2 regions of the Mycobacterium kokjensenii genome follow, and region 1 is predicted to be linked to the other one. Evidence: predicted binding sites of a transcription regulator. Region 1 holds the regulator's gene; the other holds the start of a gene.
The links. The regulator LexA, encoded in region 1, represses DNA repair genes until DNA is damaged. The targets are predictions, from matches to a motif close to CGAACANNTGTTCG.

Region 1 (11,552 bases):
GGCGCTGCTCGGCGTCCACATCTTCGGCACCAATGCGACCGAACTGGTGCATATCGGCCAGGCCGTCATGGGCTGCGGCGGCACGGTGGAATACCTCGTCGACGCGGTGTTCAACTATCCGACGTTCTCCGAGGCCTACAAGAACGCCGCCCTGGATGTGATGAACAAGATGCGTGCCTTGCAGCAGTTCCGCAGTTGACGTCGCGGCCGGGCGCTTTCATCGCTGAGCGAACACATCCCCGCCGCGGAATGCCCGGGGCGACCCCGTACGTTGTCGAACACATGCGCGCACCGTTTTCGGTGCCTGCCCCCGGTGAGGGACACTAGATAATGCGATCCGTGCCGTGGATCCGCACGACGAGGAGGCGAAGGCGATGGCCGATTACCCGGACCATGGTCCCGACCGGGACCGGCAGTACCAGGCTCAGCAGAGCGGCATGTACGAGCTGGAGTTTCCGGCGCCGCAGCTGATGTCCGCCGACGGCGAGGGGCCGGTCCTGATCCACGCCCTGGAGGGCTTCTCCGATGCCGGCCACGCCATCCGGTTGGCTGCCCGTCACCTCAAGACCGCCCTGGACAGCGAACTGGTGGCGTCCTTCGCGATCGACGATCTGCTCGACTACCGCTCCCGGCGGCCCGTGATGACGTTCAAAACGGATCACTTCACCCACTACCAGGAGCCGGAGCTAAGCCTGCACGCCCTGCGCGACAGCGCGGGTACACCGTTTCTGCTGTTGGCGGGCATGGAGCCCGACCTGAAGTGGGAACGCTTCATCACCGCGGTGCGTCTGCTGGCCGAGCAACTCGGCGTGCGCCGCACGATCGGATTGGGCACCATTCCGATGGCGGTTCCGCACACCCGGCCGGTGACCTTGACCGCGCACTCCAACAACCGGGACTTGATCAGCGACTTCACCCCGTGGATCACCGAGGTGCAGGTCCCCGGTAGCGCCTCGAACCTGTTGGAGTACCGGATGGCCCAGCACGGCCACGAGGTGGCCGGCTTCACCGTGCACGTGCCGCACTACGTGGCCCAGACCGACTATCCGGAAGCGGCGGCGGCGCTGCTCAAACAGGCCGCGGTGACCGGCGCATTGGACCTGCCGCTGGACGAACTGCACTCCGCGGCCGCCGAGATTCGCGCCAAAATCGACGAGCAGGTGGCGGCCAGTGCCGAAGTCGCGCAGGTCGTGGCGACACTGGAACGCCAGTACGACGCGTTCCTCGACGCCCAGCAGAACCGCTCGTTGCTGGCGCGCGACGAGGAACTGCCCAGCGCCGACGAACTCGGTGCCGAATTCGAGCGATTCCTGGCCCAGGAGGCGAAGAAGAACCGCGACGACGACTGAGCGCCGCCGCGGGGTCTCAGCCGGTCCGGCGCAGCGCCGCCGCCAGGTGGTTCTGCGCCGGTTGGCCGACCGCACCCATGTCCAGGGTGTAGGACAGTTCGTCGCCGGTCAGGCGGTAGTGACGGCTCAGTACGCTGACCTCTTTGGCGCTGGGGGCCAGCCCGATGGTCGATGCCGACATCTCCAGGTCGATACCGTGCTCGGTTCGCGTGTAGCTGCCGACCTCGATCTCACTGATCCCGCTCGGGTGCGCCAGAATCCATTCGATCCGGCCGGGCTCGGGCACCCGTAGGTATCCGGTCTCGGCGTGCAGGGGCAGCCCGTCTGCGACCGACTTCGTTTTCTGTCCGTAGATCAGAAACGGCTTGCCGACGTGGGAGAACACCACTTCTTCGAGGTAGTCGAACGAATCGATGGTGGGATACACCCCGCGCCCCCGACCCGACCAGGTCCCCAGCAGCGATGCCAACTCGGCAAGATTGGGATGCAACTCGGGTGCCATGAACGCCAGCCTAATGCGCGTCGCAGGCCGGCACGGCTCAACCGGCGGACGGTGCTTCGCGATGTTCGCGCAGGGCCTCGATCTCCCGTTCGAAGTCGGCCGCCGAGGAGAACGAACGGTACACCGACGCGAACCGCAGATAGGCCACCTCGTCGAGTTCACGCAGCGGGCCCAGTATCGCCAGGCCCACCTCGTGGCTGGGAATCTCGGGCGAGCCCGCCGCACGAACCGCGTCTTCGACCTGCTGGGCCAACAGGTTCAGTGCATCGTCGTCGACCTGGCGACCCTGGCAGGCCCGACGGACTCCACTGACCACTTTCTCGCGACTGAACGGTTCGGTGACGCCGCTGCGCTTGACCACGGCCAGCACCGCGGTTTCCACGGTGGAGAACCGCCGGCCGCATTCCGGGCAGGAACGACGCCGCCGGATCGATTGGCCTTCGTCGGTCTCGCGGGAGTCCACCACTCGGGAGTCTGGATGGCGACAAAACGGGCAGTGCATCACCGCTCCTTCGCCGTACGGGGAACCCGGCTCCCCCGACAGCTGGGGAACCCGGGGCAATTGGGACAACTGCGAGCGTACCTGCGCGGCTCGACAGTCGTACCCCGCAGTGCCCGCAAGCCCCCGAAGCGTCGACACCGATCTCAGCCCAACGGGGCGATCAGCGTCTGTCCGGCGACCAGGACCACCGAATCCAGAGCATTGAGCTCCCGGATGCGCTCGACGACCTGACCCGTCGGCGCGTCCGGCGCCACCCGGGTGGCCAAGTGCTGCAGGCTCTCCCCGTTGTGCACCCGTACGACGCCCAGCCGGTCCGGCACCGCGGAGTCACCGGCGGCCACCGGCGCACCGAACTGCACGATCATCCCGAGCCATACCGTGATCGCCGCGGCGACCAGGGCCAGCACGACGGTGGTTCCCGGGGTGATGGCCCGGACCGACTGCGGCCGGTGCGGTGTCCGCGACATCAGCACCCCGGTTCCGCGGTACTGCAGTGGTGCGACCGCCGGCCGCGACCGGACCGGCCGCGCCGCACGGGTGCGCACCGGCTGCGCCCGACCGGAGGTGATGCGACCGCGATGGACCAGGATCGGCTCGGCCTCGAACGATTCGGAAGATTCGAAGCCCGGGGCAATCGTGTCGATGAGCATCATGCGCGGTTCTCCCTCACTCGGCGTCGGCGACCCTTTTCGCTCGACTGTTCGAAGATTAATCGATCAGACGTTCGATGTCGAACACCTGATCGAATCGTTATCGAAAACGTTAGCGAACACCCCCGACATCACCCCGCCGCGTTCGAACGCCCGCACGACACGTCTCGAACACATGTTTGATATTTCTCGGTCGTGCGACTAGATTCGCCGCTATGAGTGACAGCAGCAACTCTGCGGGCCCGGACTCCGCGCTGACCGCCCGGCAGCGCACCATCCTGAACGTCATCCGCGCGTCGGTGAACGAGCGGGGCTACCCGCCGAGCATCCGCGAGATCGGTGATGCCGTCGGACTGACCTCGACCTCGTCGGTCGCCCATCAGCTGCGGACCCTGGAGCGCAAGGGCTATCTGCGCCGCGACCCCAACCGGCCGCGTGCCGTGGACGTCCGCGGCCATGACGACACGACCGTCGCAGAGACGGCACAGCGCACCGACTTCGCCGGCTCGGACTCCCTGCCGGAGCCCACCTTCGTCCCGGTCCTCGGCCGAATCGCCGCGGGCGGGCCGATCCTGGCCGAAGAGGCCGTCGAGGACGTCTTCCCGCTCCCCCGCGAGCTGGTGGGCGAAGGCGAGCTGTTCCTGCTCAAAGTCGTGGGCGAGTCGATGGTGGACGCGGCCATCTGTGACGGCGACTGGGTGGTGGTGCGCCAGCAGAACGTCGCCGACAACGGCGACATCGTGGCCGCCATGATCGACGGCGAGGCCACCGTGAAGACCTTCAAACGCACCGGCGGCCAGGTGTGGTTGATGCCGCACAATCCGGTGTTCGACCCGATTCCCGGCAACGACGCGGTGGTTCTGGGCAAGGTCGTCACCGTCATCCGCAAGATCTGACCATGTTCGCGCCCTGCCCGCCCTTCGACGAGGAATCGGCGCGACGCAAGGTGCAAGCCGCTGAAGATGCCTGGAACACAAGGGATCCGGCCCGTGTTGCGTCGGTCTACACCGAGGATTCGGTGTGGCGTAACCGGGATGAGTTCATCACCGGGCGCGCCGAGATCGAGGCGTTCCTGAGCCGCAAGTGGGCCGCTGAACTCGACTACGCCCTGCGCAAGGAACTGTGGTGCTACCAGGACAACCGGATCGCGGTGCGCTATCAGTACGAATGCCGCGACGCGCACGGCCAGTGGTGGCGCAGTTACGGAAACGAACTGTGGGAGTTCGCATCAGACGGCCGGATGAGCCGCCGCGAGTCCAGCATCGACGACATCGCGATCACCGCCGAGCAGCGGCGGATCTTCGGTCCTCGGCCCCGGCGCGATCACAACCTTCCGCTGCCGCTGCAGTGATCAGTTCGCTCTGGTGAAACCGTTGAGCCGCGCGGCGTCCTCGGTGGCGAACCAGATCTCGGCGAGGGTGTCCTCATACAGTGCGTTCTGCGGGGTGTAGTACAGCCCCGAGCCGATGTTCGCCTTGATCGGATAACCCGCGGGCTGCTGGTAGGGGTCGTCGAGCGGCAGGTGCATCACCGGATGGACCGACTCCTCGGTACCGAACGCGCGCGGCTCGGCAGCACCGCCGAACCCGCGGGGTTCCGCGGCAGACCCGTAGGGATACGATTCGCCACCCCCGAAGGCCGGCGATTCGCTCGGCGCGCTCGCGTGGCCCACGGCATGACGACCGGTGCCGAAGTCCTCTTCGGCCACCACCCGCGTCGGCGCCGTGTCGGTGTCGTCGTCATCGTCGAGTTCGGCCTCGGCCTCGGCCTCGGCCTCGTGGTCGCCGTAGTGCAGCCACGGCGCGTCGGGAGCCGACGGCAGTTCGGGCTCGGGCGCGTAGGTCGAGGTGCCGTAGCGGCTCGGCAACCGGACCATGCCCTCGTTCTCCCGCGTCTCGTCGCGGTAGTCCTCACGCGACTCGCGGTAGTCCTCACGCGAGTCCTGGTAGTCCCCGCGTGCGTCGTGGTGCGCCCACCGCTCGTCATCGTCGTCGTAGTCGTAGTCATCGGTGGTCGGCAGCGGCGCCGTCGGCGGCCGCGGCGCGGCCACCGGAGTGCTCTCGGGCACCACAACCGCCCGCCGCCGCTGCCACCACATGGCCGCACCGGCGAACACGCCGAGCACCGCGAGCACGGCGACCGGAATCAACACCCACATCCAATTCCAGCGCGTCTCGTCGCCCGCGCCGGTCGCGGTGGTCGAGCTGCCGTCGGGCAGCGTCATCCCGGGAATCTGCAGCCCGGACAGACCTTTCGCCAGGTCGGCCGGCTCGCTGCTGAAGGTACGGGTGGCCTGGTTCCAGGAGATCGTCCCGCCGGTGAACTTCTGCGAGGTCACATCCCCCTCGAGGCTCTGGTCACCGACCGGTGCACCGAGCTTGCCGGTGGCGCCGTCGAGCTTGTCCCAGGCGGCCTTGAGCGCACCGCGGACCACGAAGGCGCCGTTGTCGGGGCTGAAGAAGATCACCGGTTCGTCATCGGCGGAGAACGCGCTGAACCTGCTGCCGCTCAAGGCGCCGTCGGCGGTGCTGGTGATCGGGTATCCCAGATCGCTGCCGTCCGGGCCGCCCAGCGACTCGTACTTGTCCAAGACTTCACCGTCGACGACGCCGGCACCGGTCGCGGCGCTGAAGTACACCTTGCCGCCGGCGAAGTCCTGGCCCGCGCCGTCTTCGCCGATCGCGTACTCATCGCCCTGCTTGGCGCCCAGCTGCCCGGACGGCCCGCCGGCGGCACGCCAGGCCTGGTCGATGGCCGCCGCCGGGTCGGGCTGGGCGGCGAGGTCGGCGAGTTGCGCCGCCAATTCCGGGGGTACCGCGGTGAACGTCTTCGTCGCGCTGTCGAAGGACAGCACGCCGTTGCTGAACTTCTGGGTGACGACAGCGCCCTCGTAGCTCTCGTCGTCGACCGGGACCCCGAGTGCTCCGGTGGAGCTGCCCAGTTTGTCCCAGGCCGCGTTGATCGGTCCGCGCACCACGTGTGCGCCGTGCTCGGGTGTCCAGAAGATCACCGGATTGTCGGCGCCGGACAGGATCGCCACCCGGCTGTCGGGCACCAGGCCCGGTACCTCGTCACTGCTGGGGAAGCCCAGGCCGGCGCTCGCCGCGCCGCCCAGCGACTCGTACTTGTCCAGGATCGCGCCGTAGAGGGTCTTGGCGCCGGTTTCCGGGGTGAAGTAGATGGTGCCACCGGCGAAGTCCTGCGCGAAGCCGATTCCGGCGGGGTGCACCTCACCTCTGGGCGCTCCCAGCGGAGAACCGTCACCGCCGGCGGACTGCCATGCCGCGGTGATCGCGTCATGGGCATCGCCGTCGGGTGTCGCCGCGGCCGTCTGCACCGACAAGAGCACGGTGACCGTCGCCGCGAGGCCGAGCGCCATGCGCACCGCCGTCTTGTCGAACCGATCTTTCCGACTAGTCACCAGCCCTCCCAGGCATCAATATCGACGCAAATATTTCCGGCTAAGACTTTCCCGCAATCGGCCTGAATTTCGAAGCCATGTCATGGGTATTGCGAAAACAGATACCTACCCGATGCCGAAATGATGCCGAATCCACGCCCCCGAACAGAGCAAGGGGTGCGACCAAATACGCTGGTCGCACCCCCTAAGATGCCCTGCTACACACTCCGCTGTTGCGTCGGAGTCCCGCTGCTACACGCCGAGGCTGCGCCCGATGATCTCTTTCATGATTTCGGTGGTGCCGCCGTAGATCGTCTGCACCCGCGAGTCCAGGTAGGCCCGCGCGATGGGGTATTCCCGCATGAATCCGTAACCGCCGTGCAGCTGCAGGCAGCGGTCGATCAGGTGCACCTGCTTCTCGGTGGTGTACCACTTGGCCATCGCGGCCTGCTCGGCGGTCAGTTTCTTGTCCAGGTGCAGTCGGACGAACTCGTCGACCATGATCCGCACCGCGGTGGCCTCGGTGGCCAGCTCGGCCAGCACGAACCGGCTGTTCTGGAAGCTGCCGATCGGCTTGCCGAACGCCTTGCGCTCCTTGGTGTACTGGATGGTCTGCTCCAGCGAGGCCTCCATGGCCGCGGCGGCCATGATCGCGATCGAGATGCGCTCCTGCGGCAGGTTCTGCATGAGGTAGATGAAGCCCATGCCCTCCTCGCCGAGCAGGTTCTCCACCGGGACGTGCACGTCGGTGAAGGACAGCTCGGCGGTGTCCTGGGCGTCCAGGCCGATCTTGTCGAGGTGCCGGCCGCGTTCGAAGCCCGCCATGCCGCGCTCCACGACCAGCAGGCTGAAGCCCTGGGCGCCCTTCTCCGGGTCGGTCTGGGCGACGACGATCACCAGGTCGGAGTTGATGCCGTTGGTGATGAACGTCTTGGACCCGTTCAGCACGTAGTGGTCGCCCTGCTTGACCGCGCGGGTCTTGATGCCCTGCAGGTCACTGCCGGTGCCGGGCTCGGTCATCGCGATCGCGGTGATCAGCTCACCGGTGCAGAACTTCGGCAGCCAGCGCTTCCGCTGCTCCTCGTTGCACAGTTCCAGCAGGTAGGGCGCACATACGTCGTTGTGCAGCCCGAAGCCGAGCCCGCTGTAGCGACCGGCGGTGGTCTCCTCGGTGATGATCGTGTTGTAGCGGAAGTCGGGGTTGCCGCCGCCGCCGTACTCCTCCGGCACCGCCATGCCCAGGAAGCCCTGCTTGCCCGCCTCGAGCCAGACCGAGCGGTCGACGATCTTGTCCTTCTCCCACTGGTCGTGGTGCGGCGCGACGTGCCGCTCCAGGAAGGCCCGGTAGGACTCCCGGAACAGTTCGTGCTCGGGTTCGAACAGGGTTCGCTGGTATTTGACTGCGGCGCTCATTGCCTGACCTCCGGTCGAGGGGAACTTTCCGACGAGAATAGACCAACCGGATGGTTGGGCGAAGCGGTGGTTGCCGTCGGCCGGCCGCTACCCCGCCTGGCGCCGCCCCGCGGACCCGCTGCGCTGCCGGCGTCGGGCATCGGTCTGCCCGCCCTGCTGCGGGGCGCCACCGCCGCTACCACCGCCACGACGACGTCGCGGACGGCCCGGGCGGCCGGAGGCGTTGTCCGCGGTCCGGGCACGGGCCGGCGGTGCGGTCTTCGGTGCCACCGGCGCGGGCGCGCGCAACGGCGCGACCTCCCCCACCAGATCGCGCACCGGTTCCGAGTCTGCACCGACCTGTTGCGGGGCGACGGTGATCCCGGCACGCCGCAGCAGCATCTGGGTCTCGCGCCGCTGTTCGGGCAGCACCACGGTGACGACGTCACCGGCGCTGCCGGCCCGTGCGGTACGCCCGGACCGGTGCAGATACGCCTTGTGTTCGGCGGGCGGGTCCACATGCACCACCAGTTCGACCTCGTCGACGTGGACACCGCGGGCGGCGATATCGGTGGCGACCAGTACCCGCACGTCACCGGTCGTGAACGCCGCAAGATTGCGCTCGCGGGCGGGCTGCGACAGGTTGCCGTGCAGATCGACCGAGGGCACACCGGATTCGGTCAACTGCCGGGCCAGCTTTCGGGCTTGATGTTTGGTGCGCAGGAACAGGATTCGTCGTCCGGTTCCCGACGCGAGAAGCTGCACCAGTTCCTTCTTGTCCTGCAGACCAGACACGTGGAACACGTGGTGGGTCATCGCGGGCGGCGGTGCGTCGATCTCGTCGACGGAGTGCGACACCGGATTCCGCAGGAACCGCCGGACCAACTTGTCCACGCCGTTGTCCAAGGTCGCCGAGAACAGCAGGCGCTGACCGGTTTCCGAAGTCGCGGCCAGAATCCGCGTGACGCCGGGCAGGAAACCCAGGTCGGCCATGTGGTCGGCCTCGTCGAGCACGGTGACGCGCACCGCGTCCAGCGTGATCAGCTTCTGCTTCATCAGGTCTTCCAGGCGCCCCGGGCAGGCCACCACGATGTCCACCCCGGCGTTGAGCGCGCTGACCTGACGGTTCTGCGAGACTCCCCCGAAGATGGTGGTCACCGTCAGCCCGCTGGCCGCCGCCAACGGTTCCAGCGTCGCGGTGATCTGCGTGGCCAGTTCCCGGGTGGGAGCCAGCACCAGTCCGCTCGGGCGGGCCCGGTAACGCTTCTCACCGGCAAGTCGTGCGACCAGCGGCAGTGAGAAGGCCAGCGTCTTGCCGCTGCCGGTCTTGCCCCGGCCGAGTACGTCGCGGCCGGCCAGACTGTCCGGCAGCGTGGCGATCTGGATCGGGAACGGTGCGGTGATGCCGCGGTCGTTCAGTGCAGCGACGAGCGCTGCGGGCACGCCGAGTTCGGCGAAGGATTCGGTGGTCATTACATGCCTTTCCGGCATCGGTTGTGCTGCAGTGGCCGCCATGGCGGCACCGGTCTGTCTGCAACACAGGGGTTGGCGAGATTGCCTGTTGGCAATAGCGATCGCCGCGAGAAGAGCTTCACACGCCTGCTGAATCGGAATCGAAGTCCGTGACGGCGGTGAGTAAGCGTTCCACGACGCGTGCCTGCCAGCCTATCGCACCGGGACGGCAAACGCCTAAAGCGCAGCGAATTCCTGCAGGCTGGCGGCCAGTGCCGCAGGCACCCGGGCGCGGACTCTGGTGCCGCCCTCCCCGTACTCGGCCTGCTGCACCCGACCCAATTCGTGAATCCGGGCCAGCAAATCGCCACGGCTGTAAGGGATGACGACGTCCACCGCGGCATCGACCGGAGCCACCAACTGCGACATCCGGTGGCGCAACGCCTCGATCCCCTCCCCGGTATGCGCCGAAACGAACACCGCCTCGGGCAACGCACGACGCAGCTGAGCCATCGTCAGGTCCCCCGCGGCGTCGATCTTGTTGACCACCAACAGTTCCGGTGCGGGCCGGGCGTCATGCTCGGCGATGACTTGCGCGATCACCTCGCGCACCGCGGCGATCTGCGCCAGCGGCGCCGGATCAGAACCGTCGACCACGTGGACGAGCAGGTCGGCGTCGGCGACCTCCTCCAGGGTGGAACGAAACGCCTCGACCAACTGAGTGGGCAGATGCCGAACGAAACCCACGGTGTCGGTCAACACGAATGGCCGCTCGTCGTCGAATTGGCCACGGCGTGTGGTGGGTTCCAGTGTGGCGAACAACGCATCCTGGACCAGTACGCCGGCACCGGTCAGCGCATTGAGCAGGCTGGATTTTCCGGCGTTGGTGTATCCGACGATGGCCACCGACGGGATGTCGCTGTGTCGACGCCGGCTGCGCTGGGTGTCGCGGACCTGTTTCATGGCCTTGATCTCGCGGCGCAGCTTGGACATCCGTTCCCGGATCCGCCGGCGGTCGGTCTCGATCTTGGTTTCACCCGGTCCCCGGGTGCCGACCCCGCCGCCGGCACCGCCGGCCCGGCCACCGGCCTGACGTGACATCGACTCGCCCCAGCCGCGCAACCGCGGCAGCATGTACTGCATCTGCGCGAGTGCCACCTGCGCCTTACCCTCGGCGCTGGTGGCGTGCTGGGCGAAGATGTCGAGGATCAGCGCGGTGCGGTCGATCACCTTGACCTTGACCGCCTTCTCCAGCGCGTTGAGCTGCGCCGGGGACAGTTCACCGTCACAGATGACGGTGTCGGCACCGGTGGCCAGCACCATCTCCCGCAGTTCCTGGGCTTTGCCCGACCCGATGTAGGTGGCCGGGTCGGGCCGGTCACGGCGCTGGATCAGGCCTTCGAGCACCTGTGAGCCGGCGGTTTCGGCCAGCGCGGCCAACTCCACCATGCTGGCGTCGGCCTCTGCCGCGGTGCCCTCGGTCCACACCCCGACCAGCACCACCCGTTCCAGCCGCAGCTGGCGGTATTCGACCTCGGAGATGTCGGCGAGTTCGGTGGACAGTCCGGCCACCCGGCGCAGCGCCGCCCGGTCGTCGAGGTTGAGCTCGCCGGTGCTGGGCGCCGGTCCGGAGTCGGGATAGCTCACTGCGCCGCCCACCACCGCGGCGCGATTTCGCCGCGGGCCACCAGCTGCGACGGTCCGCGCAGGTAGCTGGTGGCGTCGGTGACGGTGACGCTGACCTGCCCGCCGGGGATGTCGACCCGCAGCGTGCCGGTGGTGGCGCCGGTGTGCGCCAGCGCCGCCACCGCCGCGGCCACCGTCCCGGTGCCGCAGGAGCGGGTCTCCCCCACGCCGCGCTCGTGTACCCGCATCGACACGGCGCCGTCGCGGGGTGCGGTCAGGATCTCCACGTTCACCCCGTGCGGGAACTGCGCGGGATCGAACGACACCGGTGCGCCGACGTCCAGGGCGGCCAGTTCCGCGGTGGTCAAAGCGGCGTCCACGCAGGCCAGGTGCGGGTTGCCGACGTCGACGCCGAGGCCGGAGAACTCCCGGCCGCCGACGATCGCGGTGCCCGAGCCCAGCACCGCGGCCTTGCCCATGTCGACGGTGATCTCGGCGTGCACGTCGTCGGTGTGGTGCACGGTCACCGGCCGCGGCCCCGCCAGCGAGCCCACCACGAATTCATCGCGGGTCTCCAGCCCGGCCGCCCGCAGGTAGTGGGCGAACACCCGAACCCCGTTGCCGCACATCTCGGCCACCGAACCGTCGGCGTTGCGGTAGTCCATGAACCAGTCGCCGG
Region 2 (11,552 bases), 1.2 Mb from region 1:
ACACCAAAACCGACCCGGTGACCTATGCCGCCACCACCCGCCACCAGCGACTCAACCTGGTGGTCAACAAGCTCAACCGCGCCATGCAGCGCAATCCGCTGCTCACCGAGGCCATGACCCGGGCGTACGTGTTCGCCGACGCCTCGGCGGCCGGCGAGGTCGACCACGTCCAGAAGCTGATCGACTCGATGTTCGCCGGGGCGATGAGCGACGGCGAGCCGACCGAGGAGCAGTACCACATCTCCCGGGTGATCTCCGATGTCTGGCTGTCGAACCTGCTCGCCTGGCTGACCCGGCGGGCCTCGGCCACCGATTTCAGCACCCGACTGGACCTGGCGGTCCGTCTGCTGATCGGCGACGACGACAGTCCCAAGGTCTGATTCCACGCCCCGGCTGATGCGTCTCAAACTCGGTCGCCCCGACCTGGATCGCTACGCCCACCGGTTCGACGTCCCGCCCGCGGCGCCGGATGCGCCGCTGAGCCTGACCTGGCTCGGGGTGTCGACGGTGCTCATCGACGACGGTTCGTCGGCGCTGCTGACCGACGGCTACTTCTCCCGCCCCGGTCTGGCGCGGATCCAGTTCGGCAAGGTCGCCCCGGTGCCGGCCCGCGTCGACGGTTGTCTGGCCCGCGCCGGTATCTCCGGGCTGGCGGCGGTGGTGCCGGTGCACACCCACATCGACCACGTGCTGGATTCGGCATTGGTCGCCGAACGTACCGGTGCGCTGCTGGTGGGCGGCGAGTCGGCGGTCAACGTGGGCCGCGGCCACGGGTTGACCGAGGGCCGGCTGGTGCTCGCCACACCGAACCGGCCGATCTCGTTGGGCGCCTACGACGTGACGCTGGTCGAATCGGAGCACTGCCCCCCGGACCGGTTCCCCGGCGACATCACCGCACCGGTCACTCCCCCGGTCCGGGCCAAGGCCTACCGCTGCGGCGAAGCGTGGTCGGCGGTGGTGGCCCACCGCCCGACGGACCGGCGGGTGCTGATGGTCGGCAGCGCCGGGTTCGTCCGGGGCTCGCTGGACGGGTACCGGGCCGAGGTCGCCTATCTGGGGGTGGGCCAGCTCGGGCTGCAGTCCCGCCGCTACCTGACCGACTACTGGTCGGAGACGGTACGCACCGTCGGCGCCAAGACCGTGGTGTTGACCCACTGGGATGATTTCTTCCGGCCGCTGTCGAAGCCGTTGCGCGCGTTGCCCTATGCCGGCGACGACCTGGACGTGACGATGCGGGTCCTCGGGGAGCTGGCCGAGGCCGACGGGGTCGGCCTGCACCTGCCCACGGTGTGGCGACGTGAGGATCCGTGGGCCTGAGTCTGGCTCTTGCACTGCTGGCGCTCGCCACGGTGTTGGGGTTCGCGGTGGCCCGCCCCAGGGGCTGGCCGGAAGCGTTCGCGGCGGTACCGGCCGCGGTGATCTGTGTTGCGGCAGGCGCCATCTCGGTGTCGGCCGCCCTCGCCGAAGTCGCCGCCCTGCTGCACGTGGTGGCGTTCCTGGGCGCGGTGCTGGTACTGGCCCGACTCTGCGACGACGAGGGCCTGTTCGACGCCGCCGGGGCCGCGATGGCCCGCGCCGACGTCGGGCCGCCGCAGCATCTGTTGCGCCGGGTCTTCGTGATCGCCGCCGGCCTGACCGCCGTGCTGAGCCTGGACGCGACGGTGGTGCTGCTGACGCCGGTGGTGCTGACGATGGTCCGCCGCCGCCGGGCACCGGTGCGCCCGCACGCGTATGCGACCGCGCACCTGGCCAACACCGCGTCGTTGCTGCTGCCGGTGTCCAACCTGACCAATCTGTTGGCGTTCCGCGAGACCGGGCTGTCGTTCGCGGAGTTCACCGCACTGATGGCGGCCCCGTGGCTGGCCGGCACCGCCGTGGTGTACCTGATCTTCCGGTGGTTCTTCCGCGCCGATCTACGCGCCACGCCGGCGCACCCGCAAGCCGGCCCACCGCCGCCGGTCCCGGTGTTCGTGCTGGTGGTCCTGGGCCTGACGCTGGCCGGGTTCGTGGTCGCCGAGTCGTTGGGCGTGCCGCCGGCGTGGGCGGCGGTCGCCGGGGCGGCGGTGCTGGCGGTGCGCGGACTGGCGCAGCGCCGCAGCACCCCGGGCGGCATCGTGCGGGCCGCCAGCCCAAGCTTTCTGGTGTTCGTGCTGGCGCTGGGCGTGGTGGTGCGGGCCGTGGTGGACAACGGGCTGGGTGACCGGATGGCCACCCTGCTGCCGACCGGCACGGGCCTGCCGGCGTTGCTGGGGATCGCGGCAGTCGCCGCGGTACTGGCCAACGTGGTCAACAACCTGCCCGCGACGCTGGTGTTGGCGCCGTTGGTGGCCCCCGGCGGCCCGATCGCGGTGCTGGCGGTGCTGATCGGGGTCAACATCGGACCGAATCTCAGCTACACCGGATCGCTGTCGAACCTGCTGTGGCGCCGGGTGGTGCGCAGGCATCGGGTGACGGCCGGGGTGGGCGAGTACACCCGCCTGGGGCTGTGCACGGTGCCGGCCACCCTGCTGGCAGCAGTGCTGGCATTGTGGGCCGGTGCACGCCTGTTGGGGGTTTGACGCCATCCCCACGGCCCGCCTCGGCCGACACGACCGATGCCCGCCACGTAACGCCGCTTTGTCTCTGTTGTGTTGTCAATGTTCGCTTTTGGGTCAGGCTGCGGTGAGCAGAGGCGTCAGGGTCCGGCGAGCGTGTGCGCGTAGGTGGTCGGATTTTCTGCGGGGGTGCTTCGGGTCTGGTGGCGGGATGAACCAGGGGTGACGGTCTGCGCCGAGGTAGACCTGCCAGCCGTCGTGATGGATGACGGTGTGGTGGCGCCGGCATAGCAGTACCCCGTTGTCGAGGCTGGTCACCCCGTCAGCAGTCCAGGGGCGGATGTGGTGGGCATCGCACCAGGAAGCGGGTCTGCCACAGCCGGGGAAAGCACATCCCTGATCGCGGACGGTCAGCGCTTTGCGGATCTTGGGAGGAAACAATCGTTGACTACGTCCCACGTCCAGGGGTGCGCCGTGGGCATCGACGTGCACGGCGTCGACGGTGGCGTCGCAGGAGATCAGTTCGGCGGTGGGGATGCTGACCGGGCCGGTGAATCCGAGCATGTCCACCGGTGGGGTCCCTGCCACGGTCGCGGCGGGGGTGGGTCGAACAAGGGTGACATGCGGTAGCACTCCGCCCGATTGTGGGCGCCCCGAACCAGATAGGTAGTCACGGATGAGTTGGCCGAATCCGTCGGCGCGGCGCCGGGCGGTGGTGCGGGGATCCGAGGAGCCGTCGGGGGCGGGTACCGGCCGACACAGGGGGTCCAGGGCGGCGTGCAGTTCTTCGCCGGTGAGTACGTCGAGGTCGAAACTGGCTTTGATCCGGCCGTCGCGGTCGTGGGTCAGCGTCATCTCATTAAGCGCGGCGTCCTCGGCCACCGGCACCGAGCCTTCACAAGGTGCGGTCGGCGCTGCGGCGATGGCGATCGCCCGGGCTTTTCTGCCTACTGCGGCCGGGGTGGTCTCGATCATCAGTTTCGTGACCAGTCGCGCGACCTCGTCATCGGATAGCCCGACGCGGTCGGCGACGTGGCCGATCCCGACACCGACGGCATCGGCGAACTCGATGCCCACTGCTCCCAGGCGCTGGGCTCGAGTGAGTGCTGCCAGTTGCGGGGCGGCTCGCCCGACTCGCGCAGACCGGTACGCCACGGCCGGTGCGACACCGAGCCCGATCAGCAGGTCCGCGCCGGATCGCAGATGCTTGCGTGCGGGGATCCCGAGGCGCTCGGCGGCCGCGACCGCCGAGGCGATCAGGTGATCGATCAGATTGCCCAACGTCACCGCGGCCCGCAGTGCGGCCAGCAGTGGTTGTTCATCGAAGTCGCGGCGGGGGTCGTTGAGCAGTGCAGACAGTCCGCGCTGCACCCCGCAGGCGGGAGTCAGGTCGCCGATGAGCCGATCGACGAAGGCTTCGAGATCGGTAGCGTCCATGGCGGGTACCTTCCGAGCGATGACATTAATCGAATATATGTTCGATGCTACTCGGATTTCCGCCGCCCGCAAGGCGTGATGTCTCAGGACATCGGTGACAGTCGACGCGTGGGGAGATCACACCCGATAACCCCCGGGCAGCGGCATGCCCAGTTCGGCGAGCACGGTGCGCAACCTGCTCGGATAGTCGGTGATGATGCCGTCGACGCCCACGGCGATCAGCTCGCGCATCACTGCGGGGTCGTTGACCGTCCACGGAATGACCGACAACCCCGCCGCATGCGCCCGCTCGACGAACTTCCGATCCACCACCGCGTAGTCCGGCGACACGATGTCTGCGCCCGCCGCCACCGCCCCGTCGATCGGATCGGATCCCCGCTCCCACAGCGCGACCAGCGGCACCGTCGGATCGATCGCACGCACCAACGCCAGCGTGCGCCAGTCGAAGCTCTGGACCTCGACGTCGCCCAGCGTTCCCGCGGCACGCGCCGCCGCCAGGATCACCTCGACCAGCCGCTGCTGATTCTCGCCATCCACCTTGGTCTCGACGTTGTAGCGCACACCCGTGTGACGGGCCAGCGCGAAGACCTCCGGTAGCGTCGCGATCTTGTTGCCGGCCACCACTTCCGCGTGCGGGAACTCGGGCTGCGGCAACCCGCAGTCCAGGGTGCGGATCTGGGCGAGGTCCAACTCCCCCACCCGCTTGCCGACGTACGGATAGTCGGGATCGCCGGCGAACACCGGACCCGTGTCGGCGCATTTCACCGATTCGATCGAGAGGTCATGCCAGACCAGCGGCAAACCGTCGCGGGTCAGCACGACATCCAACTCCAGTGTGCTGACACCTAATTCAAGGGATTTGGCGAACGCCCGCAGCGATTCCTCGGTGGTCTCGCCACGGCCACCGCGATGCGCCTGCAGGTCGAACCCGGAAGGTTGCGCGCCGGACGCCGGGGCCAGGCTCCCCGACACAGCCGCCAACAGCACGGCCGCCGCGACTGCGCGGCGAATCACCGCCGTTGGCGGGCGATCTCGGCCAGCACCACGCCGGCGGCCACCGACGCGTTGAGCGATTCGGTCGGACCGGCCATCGGAATCGACACGATCGCGTCGCAGTTCTGCCGGACCAGCCGGGACAGGCCCTTGCCCTCGGAGCCGACGACCACGACCATCGGTCCGGTGCCGTCCAACTCGTCGACGACGGTGTCGCCGCCGGCGTCGAGTCCGACCACCTGCAGGCCGCGGTCCGCCCACGCCTTGAGCGTCTGGTTCAGGTTGGCCGCCCGCGCGACCGGAATCCGTGCCGCCGCACCGGCACTGGTCCGCCATGCCACTGCGGTCACCGAAGCCGACCGGCGTTGCGGAATGACCACACCGTGCCCGCCGAACGCCGCCACCGACCGCACGATGGCACCCAGATTGCGCGGGTCGGAGATGTTGTCCAACGCGACCAGCAGGGCCGGAGCCGCGTCCTGACGCGCGGCGTCCAACAGATCGTCGGGATGGGCGTAGCTGTAGGGAGGAACCTGCAGCGCGATGCCCTGATGCAGTCCGTTGGTGGTCATCTTGTCCAAGTCGGACCGCGGAACCTCGAGAATCGGCAGCCCGGAATCTGCTGCGCGGGTTACCGATTCGGTCAGGCGCTCATCGGCTTCGGCGCCCAGCGCCACATACAGCGCGGTGGCCGGGATCCCGGCGCGCAGGCACTCGAGCACCGGGTTGCGACCCAGCACCGTCTCGCTCTCGTCGGCCCGCTTGGCCGTCCGGTAGGCACGCTGCTTAGCCGCGGCCTTGGCCGCCTTGGCGGCCGGGTGGTACTCGCGCTTGTGGGCCGGCGGAGTGGCACCGCGGCCCTCGAGCCCGCGGCGACGTTGCCCACCGGAACCGACGGTCGGGCCCTTCTTGGTGCCCGCTTTGCGGACCGCACCCTTGCGCTTGGAGTTTCCGGCCATCTACTCAGCCCCTTCGACCAGCAGTGACCATTGTGGACCGTCCCCGGTATCGGTGACCTCGATGCCGGCATCCTTGAGCCTCCCGCGGATCTCGTCGGCCAACTGCCAATCCCGTTCCGCGCGAGCCGTTTCCCGGCGTTCCAGTTCGGCGCGCACCAACACGTCCACCGCCGCCAGCGCCGCCGACTCCTGGTCCCGCGATTCCCAGCGCTCGTTGAGCGGGTCGCAGCCCAGCACGTCCATCATCGCCCGGATGGCACCCGCGGCCGCCAATGCGCCGTCGTGGTCGCCGGAGTCCAGCGCCCGGTTGCCCTCCGCGCGGGTGCGGTGCACCTCGGCCAGCGCGATCGGCACCGACAGGTCGTCGTCGAGTGCGGCGGCGAACTTCGGCGTCCAGGTGGTGAGGTCGACGGCGCCCACCCGACTGCGGACCCGGTGCAGGAAGTCCTCGATGCCGGCATAGGCGTTGACGGCGTCGTGCAGCGCGGTCTCGGAGAACTCCAGCATCGACCGGTAGTGGGCGCTGCCCAGGTAGTAGCGCAACTCGGCCGGCCGGACCCGCTGCAGCACCGCCGACATCGACAGCACGTTGCCCAGCGACTTGCTCATCTTCTCGCCGCCCAGGGTGACCCACCCGTTGTGCAGCCAGTAGTTCGCGAACCCGTCGCCGGCCGCGCGGCTCTGCGCGATCTCGTTCTCGTGATGCGGAAAGACCAGGTCCATACCGCCGCAGTGGATGTCGAACTCGGCGCCGAGGTAAGCCCGCGCCATCGCCGAGCACTCCAGGTGCCAACCGGGCCGGCCGGGCCCCCACGGCGTCGGCCAACTGGGCTCACCGGGCTTGGCGCCCTTCCACAGCGTGAAATCCCGCGGATCGCGTTTGCCGGTGGCCACGCCCTCGCCCTGGTGCACGTCGTCGATGCGATGCCCGGACAGTTGCCCGTAGTCGGGGTAGCTCAGCACGTCGAAGTAGACGTCACCGTCGCCGGCGTAGGCGTGGCCGGTGTCGATCAGGCGCGCGATCAGCTCCACCATCTGGGTGATGTGACCGGTGGCGCGCGGCTCGGCCGAGGGCGGCAGTACGCCCAGGGCCTCGTATGCGGCGGTGAACTCCCGCTCGTGGGTGGCGGCCCACTCCCACCAGGGCCGGCCCGCAGCGGCGGCCTTGGTCAGGATCTTGTCGTCGATGTCGGTCACGTTGCGCACGAACGCGACGTCGTAGCCCCGGGCGGTGAGCCAGCGACGCAGCACGTCGAACGCCACGCCACTGCGGACGTGGCCGATGTGGGGGGCGGCCTGCACGGTGGCACCGCACAGATAGATGGACACCTGGCCGGGCCGCAGCGGGATGAAATCACGCACGGCGCCGGTTGCCGTGTCGTGCAGCCGCAGGCTGGGGCGATCGGTCACGACGGGCCAGCTTACCGGGCGCCAGAACCATAACCTCCACACCCGCCTTTACCAGGTGTTTCTCAGAAACAGTCGCCTCAGGCCGCATCGTTGGACAGGTGCTGGAAGGTGGCATATATTGCGGCAGTGAGCAAACGTCTGGTCGCAGCCTCCGGAGCATTCCTCGCTGCAATTGCAATTGCCGGTCCCGCGACGGCGTACGCCGATGAGCCGAACAACAACCAGCAGCAGCCGCAGCCCGCGGAACTGGTGTCGGCGCCGGTGCAGCAGACCCCTCCGGACGAGCAGCAGCTCGCCCCCGCCCAGGAGCTCGCCCCGGGCCAGCACGACATGATGCAGAACGCCCAAGAGGCTCAGGACGAGCAGCAGCGGCAGATGGCCGAGCAGCAGGCCGACCAGATGGGTCAGGCCACCACCGCCGGCGCCGGTGTCAGCACCGCCAGCATGGCCGCGATGGGCCCCCAGATCGGCATGCAGCTGGCCATGATGGCCCCGATGATGGCGATGTACGCGCCGATGATGGCCATGCCGCTGGCGACCCCGCTGATGACCAGCCTCGCCACCTCGGGTGCGGCCGCCGGCGCTGTCACCGCCAGCGATCTGGCCGCCGACGGTGCCGCGGTAGCCGGCTCGTCCGCGGCGACCGATTTCGCCGGGGCCACCGCCGCCGACCTGCCCTTCAACCTGGGCGAAGGCCTGACCCCGGACTTCCTCGACCCCGGTGCCCTGATCGACGGCACGGACGCAGTCGGCAACGCCGTGGGCGACGCTGCTGCTGCCGCCGCGGGTGACATTTCCGGCGAGCTCGCCTCCAGCCTGGCGGGCGACCTCCCCGGAATCGCCGCGGAGACCGGTACCGAGATCGGCACCCAGGCGGCCGGCGACGGCGTCTGCTTGGGCCTGTCCTTCCTCGGCCTCTGCGGCTAAGCCTCTTTCCCGCTCTCCCCGCCTGACCTAACGCGGCGCCACCAACGCGGTGGCGACCGCGGCCAGGCCCTCTCCCCGGCCGGTGAGTCCGAGTCCGTCGGTGGTCGTCGCCGACACCGACACCGGTGCGCCGAGCAGTTCGGTCAGGACTTGTTGCGCCTCGCCGCGGCGCGGCCCGATCTTCGGCCGGTTGGCGATCACCTGCACCGCGGCGTTTCCGACCACGAATCCGTGCTCGTCGAGCAGATCGCGTACGTGGCCGAGCATCACGGCACCCGTTACGCGGGCCCAGCGGGGATCGTCGACGCCGAACACCGAGCCCAGGTCTCCCAGCCCCGCCGCGGACAACAGCGCGTCACACAGGGCGTGTACGGCCACGTCGCCGTCGGAGTGCCCGGCGCAGCCGTCGGCGTCGGGGAACAACAACCCCAACAGCCAGCAGGGCCGGCCCGGCTCCACCGGATGGACATCGGTGCCCAGGCCCACCCGGGGCAGCAGGCTCACCGATTCACCAGGGCCTCGGCGAGTACCGCATCCAGGCCGGTGGTGATCTTGAAGGCCAACGGATCTCCCTCGACCACCTGGACCTGGCCGCCGATGTGCTCGACCATCGAGGCGTCGTCGGTGAATCGGTCGCCCGAACCCGCCTGCTGGTAGGCGCGCAACAACAAGTCGGCGGCGAATCCCTGCGGTGTCTGCACCGACCGCAGCCCAGCCCGTTCGGGCGTGCCCAGCACCGCGCCGTTGGCATCGATGGCCTTGATGGTGTCGGCGACCGGGAGCGCGGGTACCACGGCGCGGTGTCCCGCGTGCAGCGCCTCGACGACACGGACCACCAGCGACGACGGGGTCAACGGGCGAGCCGCATCGTGGACCAGCACGAAATCGGGTTCGCCGGCGGCGGCCAGCGCCAATCGGACCGACTCGACGCGGTCGGCACCGCCCGCCACGACGGTGGCGCTCTCGCCGAGGATCAGCTTGGCCTCATCGGTGCGGCCGGCCGGCACCGCGACCACCACGCGGTCGACGACCCCGGAATCCCGGAGACCCGCGACCGCACGCTCGACCAGGGTGTGCCCGCCGAGCAGAAAGAAAGCCTTCGGGATTCCGGCGCCCAGGCGCTTACCCGATCCCGCGGCCGGAACCACGGCTACCGTGCTTGGCATAGATTCCCTCGGAATCTCACCGGTACTGCGATCAGGACGCCGCCGCGAGTACCTCGTCGAGGATGGTCTCGGCCTTGGCGTCATCGGTGTTCTCGGCCAGGGCCAGTTCACCGACCAGGATCTGACGTGCCTTGGCCAGCATCCGCTTCTCGCCGGCGGACAGGCCACGCTCCTGGTCACGACGCCACAGGTCGCGGACCACCTCGGCTACCTTGTGCACGTCACCGGAGGCGAGCTTCTCCAGGTTGGCCTTGTAACGACGCGACCAGTTGGTCGGTTCTTCGGTGTGCGGAGCCCGCAGCACCTGGAAAACCTTGTCGAGGCCTTCCTGGCCGACAACGTCACGCACACCGACGTACTCAGCATTTTCAGCGGGAACTCGAACGGTGAGGTCGCCCTGGGCAACCTTGAGGACCAGGTAGTCCTTTTGCTCACCTTTGATGGTCCGGGTTTCAATCGCCTCGATCAACGCTGCACCGTGGTGTGGATATACGACGGTGTCTCCGACCTTGAAGATCATCTGATTTGAGCCCCTTTCGCTACCCCATGCTAACACGGCCCGCCGACACCGGACCACCAACGGTGCAGGTCAGGGGCATCGCAGGGCCCCGAGGGGGGTTGACAGCAAGCGCTAACCATGCATGGCGCGGCCCGATCGGGGCAGGTCGGTGCGGTTGCGGGCGACCCGGAACCCTGCGCTACCGCCGCAACCGGGTTGCTACTACAGTGCATAGTCACAAGCCGCGCCAGCCGAGCAGGAGACCATACGTGAACCGGTTCAACAGTGCCTTGAAGAAGGCCGCTATCGGACTTGTCGCCGCCACCGCGCTGGCCGCGTGCGGCACCGGCCAGTACTCGCAGACCGCCGACCAGGCGGCCGCGGTCAACGGCAGCGCGGCCGACGTCGGCGACCTGGCACTGCGCGACGTGCAGATCCAGGCCGTGCAGTCCGGCGACGCCCTGGAGCCCGGCGACACCGTCGACCTGGTCTTCGTCGTCACCAACCAGTCGACACAGACCCCCGACGAACTGACCGAGATCACCTCCCCGATCGGCAAGGTGTCGCCGTTGACCGGGGCCAAGACGGTGCCCGTCGACGGCGTCCTGGTGGTCGGTACCCCGGCCGGCCCGGACCTGCCGACCGCACCCGCGGCCAAGGCATTGCCCGAGGTCGCCGACGCCAACACCGCATCGGCGACGGTCACGCTGGACCAGGAGATCCGCAACGGACTCACCTACGAGTTCACCTTCAACTTCAAGAACGCCGGCAAGGTGAGCCTGCAGGTGCCGATCTCGGCCGGACCGGTCTCGCACCACCACTGACCCCGGCGCCTCGACCGGCACTGTCGGACCGACCCGTTACGGTCGCCGAGTGGCCAAGGCACGTTCGCTCTATCGCTGTTCGGAATGCGGGAACACCACCGCGAAATGGGTGGGTCGCTGCCCGGAATGCGGTAGCTGGGGCGGTATCGACCCGGTAGCCGAGGCGGCACCGGCGGCCGGCGGCCTGCGACCGGCGACCCCGGCACGCCCCGCGGTTCCGATCAGCTCCATCGCCGTGGGTTCCGCGCGGCCCCAACCGACCGGCGTCGCCGAACTGGATCGGGTGCTGGGCGGCGGCGTGGTGCCCGGCTCGGTCACCCTGCTCGCCGGTGATCCCGGCGTCGGAAAGTCCACGCTGCTCCTGGAAGTCGCCCATCGCTGGGCCTTGGCGGGACGGCGGGCACTGTACGTGTCCGGGGAGGAATCCGCCGGGCAGATCCGGCTGCGGGCCGAACGCACCGGGTCCAGCCACGACGAGATCTATCTGGCCGCCGAATCCGACCTGCAGACGGTACTCGGCCACATCGCGGCGGTACGGCCGTCCCTGATGGTGGTCGACTCGGTGCAGACCGTGGCCGCCTCCGACACCGACGGCGTGACCGGCGGCGTCACCCAGGTACGTGCCGTCACCGCGGCACTGACCGCCGCGGCCAAGGCCGCCGATGTGGCACTGGTGCTGGTCGGGCACGTCACCAAGGACGGCGCGATCGCCGGCCCGCGTTCCCTGGAGCACCTCGTCGACGTGGTGCTGCACTTCGAAGGCGACCGCAACTCGGTGCTGCGAATGGTGCGCGCGGTCAAGA

Region 2: the regulator LexA is predicted to act here: its motif matches at 4,002-4,015, upstream of RCP38_RS17445 (HNH endonuclease signature motif containing protein).

What each region holds. Positions count from the first base shown of each region.
Region 1 covers NZ_OY726394.1:2,478,100-2,489,651, forward strand. The annotation lists partial or broken gene sthA (Si-specific NAD(P)(+) transhydrogenase) at 1-199, shown strand, start outside; gene RCP38_RS11485 (proteasome assembly chaperone family protein) at 375-1,349, shown strand; gene RCP38_RS11490 (peroxynitrite isomerase) at 1,366-1,851, opposite strand; gene nrdR (transcriptional regulator NrdR) at 1,889-2,353, opposite strand; gene RCP38_RS11500 (LysM peptidoglycan-binding domain-containing protein) at 2,497-3,006, opposite strand; gene lexA (transcriptional repressor LexA) at 3,219-3,899, shown strand; gene RCP38_RS11510 (nuclear transport factor 2 family protein) at 3,902-4,354, shown strand; gene RCP38_RS11515 (sunset domain-containing protein) at 4,355-6,424, opposite strand; gene RCP38_RS11520 (acyl-CoA dehydrogenase family protein) at 6,656-7,816, opposite strand; gene RCP38_RS11525 (DEAD/DEAH box helicase) at 7,904-9,268, opposite strand; gene hflX (GTPase HflX) at 9,485-10,894, opposite strand; gene dapF (diaminopimelate epimerase) at 10,891-11,552, opposite strand, start outside.
Region 2 covers NZ_OY726394.1:3,720,467-3,732,018, forward strand. The annotation lists gene kstR (cholesterol catabolism transcriptional regulator KstR) at 1-380, shown strand, start outside; gene RCP38_RS17435 (MBL fold metallo-hydrolase) at 397-1,317, shown strand; gene RCP38_RS17440 (SLC13 family permease) at 1,314-2,558, shown strand; gene RCP38_RS17445 (HNH endonuclease signature motif containing protein) at 2,652-3,971, opposite strand; gene RCP38_RS17450 (glycerophosphodiester phosphodiesterase family protein) at 4,089-4,985, opposite strand; gene rlmB (23S rRNA (guanosine(2251)-2'-O)-methyltransferase RlmB) at 4,982-5,923, opposite strand; gene cysS (cysteine--tRNA ligase) at 5,924-7,333, opposite strand; gene RCP38_RS17465 (hypothetical protein) at 7,460-8,260, shown strand; gene ispF (2-C-methyl-D-erythritol 2,4-cyclodiphosphate synthase) at 8,288-8,764, opposite strand; gene ispD (2-C-methyl-D-erythritol 4-phosphate cytidylyltransferase) at 8,761-9,426, opposite strand; gene carD (RNA polymerase-binding transcription factor CarD) at 9,458-9,946, opposite strand; gene RCP38_RS17485 (copper chaperone PCu(A)C domain-containing protein) at 10,195-10,749, shown strand; gene radA (DNA repair protein RadA) at 10,799-11,552, shown strand, end outside.